Regions from separate parts of the Streptomyces sp. NPDC050534 genome, predicted to be linked through region 1. Evidence: riboswitches for the same ligand, from Rfam matches in the RefSeq annotation. Region 1 holds a riboswitch; each other region holds the start of a gene.
The links. Region 1 has a riboswitch for thiamine pyrophosphate ahead of thiC (phosphomethylpyrimidine synthase ThiC). Riboswitches for the same ligand answer to the same signal wherever they lie in the genome.
Positions count from the first base shown of each region.

Region 2: it holds a riboswitch for thiamine pyrophosphate, as region 1 does, so the genes downstream of both, thiO (glycine oxidase ThiO) here and thiC (phosphomethylpyrimidine synthase ThiC) in region 1, are expected to answer to the same signal.
Region 3: it holds a riboswitch for thiamine pyrophosphate, as region 1 does, so the genes downstream of both, ACIBN2_RS43095 (thiamine ABC transporter substrate binding subunit) here and thiC (phosphomethylpyrimidine synthase ThiC) in region 1, are expected to answer to the same signal.
Region 4: it holds a riboswitch for thiamine pyrophosphate, as region 1 does, so the genes downstream of both, ACIBN2_RS04320 (cation-translocating P-type ATPase) here and thiC (phosphomethylpyrimidine synthase ThiC) in region 1, are expected to answer to the same signal.

Region 1 covers NZ_JBITHF010000008.1:461,215-465,209, reverse strand. The annotation lists gene ACIBN2_RS27525 (GAF and ANTAR domain-containing protein) at 1-147, opposite strand, end outside; gene thiC (phosphomethylpyrimidine synthase ThiC) at 348-2,180, opposite strand; TPP riboswitch at 2,173-2,362, opposite strand; gene ACIBN2_RS27515 (YibE/F family protein) at 2,433-3,953, shown strand.
Region 2 covers NZ_JBITHF010000013.1:213,480-217,474, reverse strand. The annotation lists gene pknB (Stk1 family PASTA domain-containing Ser/Thr kinase) at 1-222, opposite strand, end outside; gene ACIBN2_RS36370 (thiazole synthase) at 342-1,136, opposite strand; gene thiS (sulfur carrier protein ThiS) at 1,140-1,340, opposite strand; gene thiO (glycine oxidase ThiO) at 1,337-2,491, opposite strand; TPP riboswitch at 2,489-2,600, opposite strand; gene ACIBN2_RS36355 (hypothetical protein) at 2,654-2,995, shown strand; gene ACIBN2_RS36350 (NAD(P)/FAD-dependent oxidoreductase) at 3,041-3,995, shown strand, end outside.
Region 3 covers NZ_JBITHF010000020.1:93,866-97,860, forward strand. The annotation lists gene ACIBN2_RS43090 (ABC transporter permease) at 1-103, opposite strand, end outside; gene ACIBN2_RS43095 (thiamine ABC transporter substrate binding subunit) at 148-1,236, opposite strand; TPP riboswitch at 1,324-1,431, opposite strand; gene rlmN (23S rRNA (adenine(2503)-C(2))-methyltransferase RlmN) at 1,480-2,586, opposite strand; gene ACIBN2_RS43105 (hypothetical protein) at 2,862-3,164, shown strand; gene ACIBN2_RS43110 (class I SAM-dependent methyltransferase) at 3,257-3,995, opposite strand, start outside.
Region 4 covers NZ_JBITHF010000001.1:931,704-935,698, reverse strand. The annotation lists gene ACIBN2_RS04330 (hypothetical protein) at 1-6, opposite strand, end outside; gene ACIBN2_RS04325 (CBS domain-containing protein) at 191-1,051, shown strand; TPP riboswitch at 1,375-1,517, shown strand; gene ACIBN2_RS04320 (cation-translocating P-type ATPase) at 1,655-3,995, shown strand, end outside.

The DNA of each region.
Region 1 (3,995 bases):
GACCCCGATCGCCGTCACGTCCAGCAACGCGAGCATGTGATCGGTCAGCACATGCAGGAAATCGACCAGGTGGAAGTCCTCCACCAGGGTGTCGGCCAGCTCCAGGAAGGCTTTCGCGAGTCGTTCGTCCCGCTCCCACTGCGCCATCGCGCATTCCTCCTCCGCCCCTTGCCTCAAACCGCCAAGGGACGATCCAGCCGGGGATGTGGGCCCGGTGCCATTGTCCCGCCCAACGCCCCCACCGGGAACGGAACTGCCGCATACGTGTCACAGGTCCGTCGAACTCGACTGCCCGCAGGCGCCGGAGCCTGCCTCGCAGAGCTCCGGCGCACTTCCCGGGTCCGTCGTCAATCGGCGATCGGCAGATACACCCGGTTCCCGCTCGCCGCGAACTCCTTCGACTTCTGCAGCATCCCGTCCGCGACCTCCTCCGGTGACGCCCCCTCTGCCGCCGCACCACCGAACCGCTCCGTGATGCTGTGGCTGATCTTCATCGAGCAGAACTTCGGCCCGCACATCGAGCAGAAGTGGGCGGTCTTGGCCGGCTCGGCCGGGAGGGTCTCGTCGTGGAACTCCCGTGCCGTGTCCGGGTCCAGAGCGAGGTTGAACTGGTCCTCCCACCGGAACTCGAAGCGGGCGTCGGACAGCGCGTCGTCCCAATCCTGGGCGCCGGGGTGCCCCTTGGCGAGGTCGGCCGCATGGGCGGCGATCTTGTAGGTGATGACGCCGGTCTTGACGTCGTCACGGTTGGGCAGGCCCAGGTGCTCCTTGGGCGTCACGTAGCAGAGCATGGCCGTGCCCCACCAGGCGATCATCGCGGCACCGATACCGGAGGTGATGTGGTCGTACGCCGGCGCGACGTCCGTGGTCAGCGGGCCGAGCGTATAGAACGGAGCTTCATCGCAGATCTCCTGCTGAAGGTCGATGTTCTCCTTGATCTTGTGCATCGGGACGTGTCCCGGGCCCTCGATCATGGTCTGTACGTTGAAACGCTTGGCGATCGTGTTGAGTTCCCCGAGCGTGCGCAACTCGGCGAACTGCGCCTCGTCGTTGGCGTCCGCGATCGAACCCGGCCGTAGGCCGTCGCCCAGCGAGTACGTGACGTCGTAGGCGGCGAGGATCTCGCAGAGCTCCTCGAAGTTCTCGTACAGGAACGACTCCTTGTGGTGCGCGAGGCACCACGCGGCCATGATCGAGCCGCCGCGCGAGACGATGCCGGTCTTGCGGTTCGCGGTGAGCGGGACGTACGGCAGACGGACGCCCGCGTGGACCGTCATGTAGTCCACGCCCTGCTCGGCCTGCTCGATGACGGTGTCCCTGTAGATCTCCCAAGTGAGCTCCTCGGCCCGGCCGTCGACCTTCTCCAGGGCCTGGTAGAGCGGCACCGTGCCGATGGGCACGGGGGAGTTGCGCAGCACCCATTCACGGGTCGTGTGGATGTTGCGGCCGGTGGAGAGGTCCATGACCGTGTCGGCGCCCCAGCGGGTCGCCCAGGTCATCTTCTCGACCTCCTCCTCGATGGAGGACGTCACCGCGGAGTTGCCGATGTTGGCGTTGACCTTCACCAGGAACCGCTTGCCTATGATCATCGGCTCGATCTCCGGGTGGTTGACGTTGGCCGGCAGCACCGCGCGGCCCGCCGCGATCTCTTCGCGGACCACCTCGGGCGCCACGTTCTCCCGCAGTGCCACGAACTCCATCTCGGGCGTGATCTCACCCTGGCGCGCGTACGCGAGCTGGGTCACCGCCGTACCCTCGCGTCCGCGCCGCGGCTGGCGTGGACGTCCGGGAAAGACCGCGTCGAGGTTGCGCAGCCCGCCGCGCGGCGAGGTGTGCTTGATGCCGTCGTCCTCCGGGCGGACGGGGCGGCCCGCGTACTCCTCGGTGTCGCCGCGGGCGACGATCCAGTTCTCCCGCAGCGGGGGGAGCCCCCTGCGGACGTCGGTTGGGGTGGACGGATCGGTGTACGGGCCGGATGTGTCGTACAGCGTGACCGACTGCCCGTTGGTGAGGTGCACCTGACGGACCGGCACCCGCAGATCGGGGCGCGAGCCCTCGACATACGCCTTGTGCCAGCCGATGGACTTCCCGGCCTCCGCGGACTGCTCACCGGACTGTTCGCCCTGAAGGGGCAGTTCGTCCTGGTTGGAGGCAGGCGTGCGTGCGTCCTTGTTGGTCATGAGACCTACTCCCTACGCCGGCATTACCCGGTAACAGGTTCGGCGGTCGACGCAGCGATATCCGTCTGTCGACGTCTCGTGGGGAACATCACCCGACTTCGGTGATGTTCCACGTGAAACATCGCAGGGACGGAGGTCAGCGCCCTCTCAGCCCGGTGCTCCGAGCTCCCGCGTGTGCAAAGGTGCCTCCACGCTAGCGTCAATTCCGGCGAGCTGAACAGGGGGCCCCGGCGTTCTTGCGATGATCGGGCGGTGACCACGACACGCCAGCACCCCTATCCATCCCCGGAGCCGCCTCATGGGCACGGCTCCCACGGCGGCCATGGAGACGGTCCTTCTGCCGGTGCTGGTCCTGGCGGCGGTCCCGGCGCTTATGCCGGTGCCGGCCCTGGTGGTGGGCACGAGCACCATGCTGAGCCCGGCCATGGCCCCGGCTCCGATGCCGGCCGCGGTCATGGTGGCGGCCACGGTCACTCGCACAGCCACGGTCCGGCGGCGCCCGTCTCCAAGCACCTGCGCAAGGTCATCGCGGCGGTCCTCATCCCGTTCACCGCGGCCGTGGTGGTCGGGCTCGTGGTGCTGTGGCCCGGCGGTGCCCCGGCCCACCAGCGCACCGGCGTGGGCTTCGACCGGCAGACGCAGCAGGCGACGGTCACCAAGGTCGTGGACGTGAGCTGCAAGTCGGCGAACGCCTCCGGCCAGGCCCCGGCCGGCGACGCCTCCGGCACCGCCGGCTCCTCCGGCCAGCAGCAGGAGAAGGGCACCTGCAAGAAGGCGACGATCCGCGTCGACACCGGCAAGGACAAGGGCCGTACGTTCACCGAGATCGTGCAGCCGGACCAGCCGCGGCAGTTGCACGGGGGCGAGAAGGTCGTGGCTGCCTACGAGCCTTCCGCCCCCAAGGCCCTGCAGTACTCGGTCACCGATGTGAACCGCCGGTTCCCCATGGCGCTGCTCGCCGGCATCTTCGCGCTCGCCGTCGTGGTGGTGGGCCGGATGCGCGGTCTCATGGCGCTGGTCGCGCTGGCCGTCAGCTTCATGGTGCTGACCTTCTTCATCCTGCCCGCGATCCTCCAGGGCTCGAACCCGCTGCTCGTGGCGGTGATCGGGTCGAGCGCCATCATGCTGCTCGCCCTCTACATGTGCCACGGCCTGTCCGCCCGTACATCCGTGGCGGTGCTCGGCACGCTGCTCTCGCTCGTGCTGATCGGTGTGCTCGGCTCCGGGTTCATCGGCTGGGCCGCGCTCACCGGCAACACGGACGACAGCACCGGCCTCATCCACGGCCTGTATCCGTCGATCGACATGAGCGGCCTGCTGCTCGCGGGCGTCATCATCGGCTCGCTCGGCGTCCTCGACGATGTGACGGTCACCCAGACCTCGGCGGTCTGGGAGCTGCACGAGGCCAACCCCTCGATGGGCTGGCGAGGGCTGTACCGGGCCGGCATCCGCATCGGCCGGGACCACATCGCGTCCGTCGTCAACACCCTCGTCCTCGCCTACGCGGGCGCCGCACTGCCGTTGCTGCTGCTCTTCTCCATCGCACAGAGCGGCGTGGGGACGGTCGCCAACAGCGAGCTGGTGGCGGAGGAGATCGTGCGCACGCTGGTGGGCTCGATCGGCCTCGTCGCCTCGGTCCCGGTCACAACGCTGCTCGCGGCGCTGGTGGTCGCGGCCGACCGTCCGGGGGCGGAGCCGGCCGTGGGGAGGGTGCCGGGCGCCGCAGCGCCCGCTGCGGCCCGATCGGGGAGAGGCCGGCGCCGCAAGCACTGAGCCGGCGGCGGCCGCGCCTGGCGTGGGCGCACCCACGAAGAA
Region 2 (3,995 bases), on a different contig from region 1:
GGCCAGCCGGGCGACCGACTTCGCCTCCCGGATGAAGCGCTCGACGAAGGTGCCGTCGGCGGCGAGCGTCGGGTGCATCACCTTCAGCGCGAGCACGCGGTCCAGGCGGGTGTCCAGGGCCCGGTAGACCGTGGCCATCCCGCCGACCGCGATCCGCGCGTCCACGCGATAGCGCCCGTCGAGCACCTGCCCGACCAATGGGTCCTGAAGGGTCGTATCCACGCAGGTGAGTGTACGAGCCGTGACCGACAAGCCCGTCCCTTCCTGCCGGATCGGGGCGTGACTGCAGCCGACCTGTGACGGACCTCGCACCCGTTCTCGAGGCCCGTCGAACGCGCGTTTCAGAACGCGGGACGCTCGGGATCCAGGTGCGCGCGCCCCTCGTGCGGCGAGGACGCCTCGGCGAAGTGACGGCGCGGGATGCGCCCCGCCCGGTGCGCCAGCCTGCCCGCCTCCACCGCGTGCTTCATGGCCTCGGCCATCAGCCGCGGCTCCTGCGCCCGCGTCACCGCCGAGGCGAGCATCACACCCGCGCACCCCAGCTCCATCGCGAGCGCCGCGTCCGAGGCCGTACCGGCGCCCGCGTCCAGGATCACCGGCACACGCGCGTGCTCGGTGATCAGCTGGAAGTTGTGCGGGTTGCGGATGCCGAGACCGGAGCCGATGGGCGAGCCGAGCGGCATGATCGCCGCGCAGCCGGCGTCCTCCAGCTTCCGGGCGAGGACGGGGTCGTCGTTGGTGTACGGCAGCACCGTGAAGCCGTCGTCGACCAGGGTCTCGGCGGCGTCGAGCAGCTCGATCGGGTCGGGCAGGAGGGTGCGCTCGTCGGCGATCACCTCGAGTTTGATCAGTTCGGTGCCGAGCGCCTCGCGCGCCAGGCGGGCGGTCAGCACCGCCTCCCCGGCGGTGAAGCAGCCGGCCGTGTTCGGCAGCACCCGGATGCCGAGCCGGTCCAGGACGGACAGCACCGACCCGTGCACCGAGGGGTCCACACGCCGCATCGCGACCGTGGTGAGCTCCGTGCCGGACGCCACCAGCGCCCGCTCCAGCACGTCGAGGCTGGGGGCACCGCCGGTGCCCATGATCAGGCGGGACGTGAAGGACGCACCGCCGATGACGAAGGGATCGTCGGCCATGGGTCAGCCTCCTTGGACGGCGGTGAGGACCTCGACGCGGTCTCCCTCGCGCAGGGAGGTCGACGGCCACTGCGCGCGTGGGACGACGGTTTCGTTGAGGGCGGCGGCCACTCCGGAGGGGGCCGGGGTCAGCGTCCGCACGACGGTGTCGAGAGCGGTGCCGGAGGCGAACTGCCGGAGCTCCCCGTTGACGGAGATGTTCATGCGGGCTGCTCCACGCGCGCGAAGCGCCTCGGGGTGAACGGGCGGGCCTCGTCCGGCAGTTCGCCGGTGGCCAGGACGTGCGCCATGGCGTCGCCGGTGACCGGCGTGAGCAGCACGCCGTTGCGGTGGTGCCCGGTGGCCAGCAGCAGCCCCGGCAGCTCCGTCGGGCCGAGCAGGGGGGCGTTGTCGGGGGAGCCCGGACGCAGTCCCGCGCGCGTCTCCGTCAGCGGCAGCTCTGTGATGCCGGGGACCAGCTCGTGCGCGTCGCGCAGCAGCTCGTACACCCCGCCCGCGGTGACCGTCGTGTCCCAGCCGAGCTCCTCGGTGGTCGCGCCGATCACCAGCTCGCCGTTCTCGCGCGGCACCAGATAGACCTGGCTGCCGCGCACCACGGCGCGCACGGTACGGCTCAGGAAGGGCGCGAACCGCTGTGGCACGGTCAGGCGCAGCACCTGCCCCTTCACCGGCCGCACCGGCGGCAGCACCTCGTCCGGGACGCCGGGGAGCCGCCCGCTGAGGCTGCCGGCGGCCAGTACCACCTGGCCCGCGCCCAGCTCGGTGCCGTCCGCCGTGCTCACACCGGAGGCCCGGTCCCGTACGACGTGGAAGCGCTCGGCCCACTGGCGGTGGAAGACCACGCCCGCCCGCTCGCACGCGGCGACCAGCGCGCCTGCCAGCCGCCGCGGGTCGATCTGGTGGTCGCCGTCGACCCGGAGCCCGCCGCGCACGCCCGGCGCGAGCATCGGTTCCAGGCGCCGGCAGTCGCGGCCCGACAGCCACTCCGACTCCAGGCCCGACTCCCTTTGCAGGGCGTGCAGTTCGCGCAGATGGGCGCGGTCGTCGGCGTCCAGCGCGACGGCGAGTGTGCCGCACCGGCGGTAGCCGAGGTCGTGGCCGGTGAGATCGGTGAGCTCGGCCGCGAACTCCGGATAGCGGCCGGCCGAGGCCAGGTTCAGGCCGAGCAGGGTCTGCTCGCCGTAGTGCAGCTCGGTGACCGCGGCGAGCATCCCGGCGGCCACCTGCGCGGCCCCGCCCCCCGGTTCGGGGTCCACGAGGGCCGTCGCGAACCCGCGCTGCGCGGCGCGCCAGGCCGTGACCAGGCCGATGATTCCGCCCCCGATGACGAGGACGTCTGACGTACGTGACGGCATGGGCCTCCAGCCCCTCCCTTCGCCGGCATGACCCGGATCAGGTTCGTACGGTCGGAGGCCGCCAGCCTCCCTCTCAGCCCGGTGCGTCCGGGCTCCCGCGAGTGCTTGTACGTTGGCCACCCTAGCCCGACCCGTCGCACCTCTGTAAGGGAGCCCACCGTCATGCCGCGCTCGCTGGACGGCCTCGTCCTCGCCCCCGTCGCCGACCAGGCTCCAGGTCAGGTGGGTACCCGGACGCGGTTCACGTACCACGAGAAGGACGGCGGGGTCTGGGCCGAGTACGAGGGCGGGGACGTCGTAAGAGGTCATCTGGTGGGTACCCGGGCCGGTGACCGGCTGGACTTCCGGTACGTGCAGCTCAAGCGCGACGGGACGACGTCCTCGGGGCACTGCGTGTCCACGGTGGTGGAGCTGCCGGACGGGCGGGTGCGGCTGGAGGAGACCTGGGCGTGGGAGTCGCAGGCCGGCAGCGGCACCAGCGTTGTGGAGCAGGTCACTGAGTGAGCACGACTGCTGACTGACAATTTGTCAGTTGGCTAGGGTGATCAGGTGAGTGAGCAGACGCAGGAGACGGGCGGGCCGCCCGCGCGGCGCGTGGTCGTGGTGGGCGCCGGCATGGCCGGTGTGCAGTCCGCGGTGGCGCTGCGCGAACAGGGCTTCACCGGCCGCGTGACGCTGATCGGCGCCGAGCCCCACCAGCCGTACGACCGGCCCCCGCTGTCCAAGGCCGTCCTGCTCGGCAAGTCCGAGGGCTCCGCCTTCGACGTCGACTTCGAGGCGCTCGGCATCGAACTCCGGCTCGGGTGCGAGGTGCTGGGCCTGCGCCCCGGCGAGCACGAACTGGACACCGAGGCCGGCCCGGTCCCCTACGACGTCCTCGTGCTCGCCACCGGTGCCGAACCGATCCGGCTGCCGGGCACCGAGGGTGTCCCCGGCGTGCATCTGCTGCGCACCCTGGACGACGCCGAGCGGCTGCGGCCCGTGCTCGCCCGGCAGCACGACATCGTGGTGGTCGGCGCGGGCTGGATCGGCGCCGAGTTCGCCACGGCCGCGCGCGAGGCGGGCTGCGCGGTGACGGTCGTCGAGGCGGCGGACCGGCCGCTCTCGGGCGCGCTGCCGGCCGAGGTGGCCGCGCCGATGGCCGCCTGGTACGCCGACGCCGGCGTCGAACTGCGCACGCACGCGCGCGTGGAGCGCGTCGAGCCCGGCGCGGTCGTCCTGGACGACGGCTCGCGGCTGCCCGCGGGCGCGGTCGTGGTCGGCATCGGCGCGCGCCCCGCCACGGCCTGGCTGGCCGGCTCCGGCATCGAGCTCGGAACGCACCAGGAAGTCGTCGCGGACGCCCATCTGCGCACCTCGGCACCGGACGTCTACGCCGTCGGCGACTGTGCCTCCTTCCCCTCGGGGCGGTACGGCGAGCGCCTGCTGGTCCACCACTGGGACAACGCCCTCCAGGGGCCGCGCACGGTGGCCGGGAACATCGTCGGCGAGGCCACCGGTGCGC
Region 3 (3,995 bases), on a different contig from region 1:
TCCGGCCGAACTGCCAGGATCCGTCGACCTTGAGCCCGCGCGCCACGATCGCGGCCACGGGCCAGGCGAAGAACAGCGCGAAGAACGCGACGGGCACGGCCATGAGACCGAGCCGAGCCGCGCTCCCCGCGCGACGGCCGCGGACGGCTACTGCAGTACGAGTGACGTCCACGACTTGACCCACTGGTCACGGTTCTCGGCGATCTTGCCGGGCGCCATCTTCTCCGGGTCCTTGGCCGGCTGCCCGAACTTCTGGAACTCCGGCGGAACCTGAGCGGCCTCCCGCACCGGGTAGACGAACATGTTCAGCGGCATGTCGTCCTGGAACTCCTTGGTCACCAGGAAGTCGAGGAGCGCCTTGCCGCCCTTGGTGTTCTTGGCGTTGCTGAGCAGTCCCGCGTACTCGATCTGCCGGAAGCAGGTGCCGTACGACGTCCCGGTCGGCGCCGTCTTCGGCTTCGGGTCGGCGTAGATGACCTCGGCTGGCGGCGAGGAGGCGTAGGAGACGACGAGCGGCCGGTCGCCCTTGGCCTTCTTGCCGCCGGCGGAGCCGGAGAACTCCTGGTTGTAGGCCTGCTCCCAGCCGTCGACGACCTTCACACCGTTCGCCTTGAGCTTCTTCCAGTAGCCCTGCCAGCCGGCGTCGCCGTACTTGGCGGCCGTGCCGAGCAGGAAGCCGAGGCCGGGCGAGGAGGTGGCGGCGTTCTCGGTGACGAGGAGGTTCTTGTACTGGGGCTTGACCAGGTCGTCGAACGACTGCGGCGGCGTCAGCCCGTGCTTGCTGAAGTACGCCTTGTCGTAGTTGACGCAGATGTCTCCGGAGTCGATGGGCGTGACCCGGTGCTTGGCCTGGTCGACCCGGTACTCCGGCAGGATCATGTCGGAGCCCTTCGCCTCGTACGACTGGAAGAGGCCGTTGTCGAGCGCCCGCGAGAGCAGGGTGTTGTCGACGCCGAAGAAGACGTCGCCCTGCGGGTTGTCCTTGGTGAGGATGGCCTTGTTGACGGCCTGCCCGGCATCGCCGTCCTTGAGGACGTGGACCTTGTAGCCGGACTGCTTCTCGAAGTCGGCGAGGACGCTCTTCGAGACGGCCCACGAGTCGTGGCTGACGAGGGTCACGGACTTGGAGCCGCCGGACCCGCCGGAGCCGCCGTTGCCGGACGAGGACCCGCAGGCGGACAGCGTGACGAGCCCGAGGCCCACGACCACGGCCGCGAGCTTCCTGTTGTTGTTCACCGAATTCCTCCTGGCTGACCAGGAAGAGACGCGGCCCTGCCCGGGACCGGCGGACATGGCCGACGGCTCCCGGGCAGGGCGCAACAGCTTGAGTGATCACCGAACTTCCTACCCAGAATGACCTGGGCAAGGTTCAGAGGGTCTGCGGCCCGGTTGCCGCACTCTCAGCGCTGTGGCGCTCCCCTGTCGGAATATGCAGATGTGTGTACGGGTGTTCTGTACGGGTGTTCGTACCGGCTCAGGTTACCGCTCGGTGGCCGCGAGCTGGCCGCAGGCCCCGTCGATCTCCTGCCCACGGGTGTCCCGGACAGTCACCGGTACACCGTGCGCGGCGATGGCCTCCACGAACGCCTTCTCGTCCTCGGGCCGGGAGGCGGTCCACTTCGACCCGGGCGTCGGGTTCAGCGGGATGAGGTTGACGTGCACGGGCTTGCCCCTGAGCAGCCGCCCGAGCCGGTCGCCGCGCCAGGCCTGATCGTTGATGTCGCGGATGAGCGCGTACTCGATGCTGAGCCGGCGCCCGCTCTTCTCGACGTACTCGAAGCCGGCGTCGAGGACCTCGCGCACCTTCCACCGTGTGTTCACGGGGACCAGGGTGTCGCGCAGCTCGTCGTCGGGGGCGTGCAGCGAGATCGCGAGCCGGCACTTCAGGCCCTCGTCGGCGAAGCGGTGGATGGCCGGCACGAGCCCGACGGTCGAGACGGTGATGCCGCGCTGGGAGAGCCCGAGCCCGTCGGGGGCGGGATCGGTGAGCGCACGGATGGCCGTGATGACCCGCTTGTAGTTGGCCAGGGGCTCGCCCATCCCCATGAAGACGATGTTGGAGAGCCGGGCGGGCCCGCCGGGCACCTCCCCGTCCCTGAGCGCCCGCATCCCGTCCACGATCTGATGGACGATCTCCGCGGCGGACAGATTCCGGTCCAGCCCCGCCTGGCCGGTGGCGCAGAAGGGACAGTTCATCCCGCAGCCGGCCTGCGAGCTGATGCACATGGTGACCCGGTCCGGGTACCGCATCAGCACGGACTCGACGAGCGTCCCGTCGAACAGCCGCCACAGCGTCTTGCGGGTCGTGCCCTGGTCGGTCGACAGATGCCGTACGACCGACATCAGGTCCGGCAGCAGCGCCTCCTGCAGCCTGCCGCGCGAGCCCGCGGGGATGTCGGTCCACTCCGCGGGGTCGTGCGCGTACCGCGCGAAGTAGTGCTGCGAGAGCTGCTTGGCACGAAACGGCTTCTCCCCGACCTCGGCCACAGCCTCCTTGCGCTCGGCAGGCGTGAGATCGGCAAGATGCCGCGGCGGCTTCTTGGCTCCGCGGGGGGCGACGAAAGTGAGTTCTCCGGGCTTTGGCATGGCGGTACCAGTGTCGCAGATCGACTGGGGTGACCTGCGACTGTGACCTACGGCACCTGTCGTTGGTGGTCGTCGTCCGTCGCCGCTGAGCCCCTTCGGACGGCCCACAGACTGCCCGAAATTCTCGGCTTCCCCAGGAGCTGACCATGAGAGCCTCACACCCGTGGCTGCTGAAACCGAGGTGGGAGAGCTGTTGCGCCAGCGCGGCTGGCGGACGGCATTCACCGTCGCTGGAAGGGTGAACGCGTGGGCCGCCCTGGTGAGCGTCATCGAGCGTGGCTACAGCGACGACATCTACGAGTACACCAACGACCTCTACTGCCGAAAACTGGCTGCACGAAGCGTGGCTCCTGCTGGACGAACATATCGTCCAGCTTTGGACCCCGCAGATCAAAGCTCTGGACGACCGGTACAAGGCCGCGACCGTCGACGACGACGGCCAAGCACTCGACCAGTTCCACAGACTGCCCGGCCCCGACCTGTGGTGGTGGCGGCGACACCCTCGCGTCCTCACCGGAGACCTCGGGCGTTCGCTCCGCTCGGCCGGTGCCATCGGCACCGACCCTGACACAGCGTGACCCCCAGCCTCGTGGAGTTACGGGAAAGCCCTTACGGCACCCTTAGGGCCTGTCCGGCGAGGGGATGTCTTCACGTCTCGGCGCGGCGGAACTTACGGCTTGTGGGTTACCCAGAGCAGTTCCGCCGGCCAGCGGTGTGCCCAGTCGGGTGGGTCGGTTTCGTTGTAGCCGTTGGGTGTTCCGGGTTCGGGCCGCGGCTCGATGAGGTCGTCGATGATGAGGCCGGCGCCGCGCAGGACCTTGACCCAGTCGCCGTAGGTGAGCTGGTAGCTGGTCGCGCCGTCGCCTTCGGCGATGGTGTTCAGCCCGAAGTAGTCCTGCTGCAGCGTCGTGGTCACGCGGCCGGCGGCTTCGTCGTAGCAGGCTTCGAACCATGGGCTGGCGACGTTGAACACCAGGCGCCCGCCTCGGCACAGGACGCGTGCGGCCTGCGGGACGGCCAGGTGCGGGGGCGCCCAGCTGAGCCCACCGAAGTCGCAGAACACCAGGTCGAAGCTGTCGGCGGCGAAGGGGAGTTGTTCGGCGGCGCCTTGCACCAGCGGGTAGCGGGCCACTCCCATCGCGCGGGCCGCTGCGGCGAGTTGGGCTTCGGACAGGTCGAGCCCGACCACGGTGGCGCCCTCGGCGGCGAGCGCCCTGGACCACTGGCCGGCGCCGCAGCCGAGTTCGAGGACGCGCTTGCCGGTGACGTCGCCGAGGGCGTGCAGGTGCGCGTCGGGGATGGAGTACATGCCCCACAGCCGGGGTGTGGCGCCGATCTGCGGGTCGTGCTTGTGCTGGTAGGCGCTGCTGATCTGGTTCCAGAGCCGCCGGTTGGCGGGGATGCTGTCC
Region 4 (3,995 bases), on a different contig from region 1:
AGGCATGACGAACCTCCGAGCCCGACCACGGCGTCCGCTGGTGGCCTGTTCTCACGCTACGAAAGGGGCGCGGCGGCCCACAGGGGCCGATTGACCTGCGGAAGGGGCCGGGCGGCCCTGTGCCTTTCGACGGCATGGGCGGGATGGTGAGCATAGGAGGCGCGTTGCGCGCGGACCACGGGAGGTTGCCATGAACGACCGTGACGCCCGGGAAGCAGGCGCGGCATCGGTGGAGGCACGCCGTTCGGTGCCCACCGCCGCCCCGAAACCGGCCGAGGAGTCCCGTCAGAACATGATGGTGCGCTATCTGCAGGCCATGGCCTCGCACGCGCACACCGAAGAACCGTCTCCTCCCGCGCGCACCATGACCGGCACCGCCCGGCATGACGTCACGCGTCCGGCGACGATCGCGGACCTCCAGATCAGCCACATCGCCAAGCGGACCGCGACCGGGGTCGCTCCCGACACGCCCTTCGCGGACGTCGCCCGCATGCTCGCCCGCGAGCAGCTGGGAGCCGTTCCCGTCGTGGACGCCGACCGACGCGTCGTCGGCGTGGTCGCCGAGTCCGACCTGCTGGCCAGGGCGGTCGCCCTGACCTCCGCGGACGAGCACACCGGCGCACTGGACAAGCTGCTCGGCCGCAGGTCGCGGGGCCTGGGCGCCGGCGTCACGGCCGCCACGCTGATGTCGACACCGGCACTCACCGTCCACCCCTGGACCCCGGTCGTCGAGGCGGCGCGTACCGCTGCCCGCTCCCGGATCAGGCAGGTGTACGTGATCGACCACAAGGGCCGCCTCGTGGGTGTCGTCAGCCGCAGCGAACTGCTGCACGCCCTGGTCCGGGACGACGCCGCCATCCGCGCGGAGGTCATCTCCCACGTCCTGCGGGACGAACTGAAGATCGATCCGGGCAGCGTGCACGTGCAGGTCCAACACGGCGTCGTCGTCCTCACCGGCTCCCTCGACGTGGACCTGGTGCCGCGGCTGACCGACGCGGTGGCACACATTCCGGACGTGCTCGAGGTGGCGGACCACCTCACAGCGGTCTGAGCCCGCGTACCCGCCCCGCACGCTCCACGGAAGCCCACGCCGACCAGGGAGGTCCGCGTCGACCAGCCCACCGAGGCGGGCGGCACGGACGTGGCGCCGGCGCCGGCGCCGGTCGAAGCGGTCGTCTCGCCTGCACCGTGCACAACACGCTGTGCCTGCCGCCACGGGTCGGCATCGGGCTGGAACCGCCGAAGCTCTGAGCGCGGCGCCGCGACGGGCCGGACGTCTCCACATCGGGGCCGACCGGCCCATGCCGGCGGCCCGTGCCGGACCTACGCTGAAAGCAGCCTGCGGGGCGAGCGAGGGAGCCCGTCCGGAACGGCCGCCTTCGACAAGGGAGTCACTGCCCCTGTCGGAAGAGGCCATCGACGGACGGACTGAGAGGCCGGAAGGTCACAGGACCGGACGGCGACCTCCAGCACCTGATCCGGACCATGCCGGCGAAGGGAGCCCACCTCGCAGGTTTCGTCATGTCCGCGAGGGGCTGTGGTGCGGCGGGCGCTGGGCAGGTCCGCCCCTTCCTACGGGCCGGGTGGCCCATGGCGGGTCCGGCTCCCGCGGCGAAACGTGGACGGGAGAGCCGTCCTACAAGCTGGGGGTCCGGTGCCGAGTCGTCTCACAGCGCGTGCCCCGGCCGCCCGTACCGCACGGGCGACGGGCACCGCCTCGCCGCATGACGCGTCCGCGACGCCGGTGCAACGGCTGCGTGCGGACGAGGTGTTCACCGCCTTCGGCGGGTCACCGCGTGGGCTGTCCACCGGTGAGGCGGGCGCGCGGCTGGAGACGTACGGTCCCAACGAGCTGCCCCGCCCGCGCCGCAAGGGCGTATGGCGGCGCTTCGCCGCCCAGTTCACCGACCTCTTCGCCCTCGTCCTGATCGCGGCGTCGGCGCTGACGTTCCTCGCCTACGCACTGCAGGATCCCCGCGACGTCGGCAATCTGCAGCTGGCCTTCGCGATCCTGGGCGTCGTGGTGCTGAACGCGGTGATCGGCTTCGCGCAGGAGTACTCGGCCGAGCGGACCGCCCAGACGCTGCAGGCCATGGTGCCGCACACCTGCCGGGTGCTGCGGGACGGGGAACGCCTGGAGCTGCCGTCCGCCGCGCTCGTGCCGGGCGATCTCGCCGTCCTGGAGGCGGGCGACGCGGTCCCCGCGGACTGCCGGGTCGTCGAGGCCCATGGCCTGTCGGTGAACAACGCACCGCTGACCGGGGAGAGTTCGTCGGTCGGCAGGGTCGGCGAGCCGACCGCGGCGGACACCGCCCTGGACTCCCGCAACTGCGTCTTCATGGGCACCACGGTGGTGGCCGGGTCGGGCAAGGCGGTCGTCTACGCGATCGGGGCGTCGACGGAGTTCGGAAGGATCTTCCGGCTCACCGACGAGGCCCCGCTCCAGAAGACGCCCCTGCAGCGCGAGGTCGCCGTCATGGCGCGGCGGGTGGCGGCGCTGGCCGTGGGGATCGGCGCGGGCATGTTCGCGCTGCGCCTGTGGACCGGGCAGCCTCTGGTGTCGGCCTTCGTGTTCGCGCTCGGGGTGATGGTCGCGCTGGTGCCGGAGGGGCTGCCCGCGACCCTGTCGGTGTCGCTGGCCATCGGGGTGCGGCGGATGGCCCGCCGCCAGGCTCTGGTGAAGAAGCTGCTGGCGGTGGAGGCCCTGGGCTCCACCACCGTCGTCTGCACGGACAAGACCGGCACCCTCACCCAGGCCGAGATGACGGTCACCCGGATCTGGAGCGACGGGACCTGGCACGAGGTGTCCGGCGTGGGGTACGCGCCGGCCGGCGACGTGTCCGACGCGGAGGGCCTGGGTGAGCTGCTGCGCAGCGCGGTGCTGTGCACGGACGCCCGGCTGGTGCCCCCGGCGGGCGCCGAGGGCTGGCGCGTGCTCGGCGACACCACGGAGGGCGCGATCCTCGTCGCGGCGGCCAAGGCCGGTCTGCACCCGGCCGCGGAGAAGGAAGCGGCGCCGCGCATCGGCGAGTTCCCCTTCGATCCCGTGCGCAAGCTGATGAGCACCGTCCACCGGACACCCGCGGGTGACCTCCTGTGCGCCAAGGGCGCACCGCAGGAACTGCTCGCCCGGTGCCGCCGCATCCGCCTGCACGCTGCCGAGCACGAGCTCGAAGCCCCGCTGCGGGACGGCGTGATCGCCGCCAACGACACGATGGCGGCACAGGGTCTGCGGGTGCTGGCGGTGGCCGTCCGTCCGGTCGGCGAGCCGCCGGGCACGGCGGAGGAGGCCGAGTCGGATCTGACCTTCCTGGGTCTGGTCGGCATGCTCGACCCGCCCAGGCCCGAGGTCGCCGAGGCGGTGCGGGCCTGCCACCGGGCCGGCATCCGGATCGTGATGCTGACCGGGGACCACCCTCTGACGGCGGAGGCGATCGCCCGCCGCGTCGGCATCGTGACCGGCCCCGCGCCCACCGTCGTGACCGGTGCCGGGCTGGACGCCATGGACCCGGCCGCGCTCGACGAACTGCTCGCGGCACCGGGTCAGTTGCTGCTGTGCCGGGTCAGCCCGGAGCACAAGATGCGGGTGGTGGCGGCACTGCAGGCGCGCGGTGAGGTGGTGGCGGTCACCGGGGACGGGGCCAACGACGCTCCCGCCCTCAAGCACGCCGACATCGGCGTGTCCATGGGCGCCACCGGCACCGACGTCGCCCGCGAGGCGTCCGAAATGGTGCTGCTGGACGACTCGTTCGCCTCCATCACCGCGGCCGTGGAACTCGGGCGGTCCGTCTACCGCAACATCCGCAAGTTCCTCGCCTACCTCTTCAGCCACAACATCGCCGAGCTCGTCCCGATCCTCGCCGCGGCGTTCGCCGGCTTCCCGCTCGTTCCCCTGACCGCCGTGCAGATCCTGGCCATCGACCTGGGCTCGGACGTGCTGCCCGCGCTGGCGCTGGGAGCCGAGCCGCCCGAGCCGGACACCATGGACCGCCCGC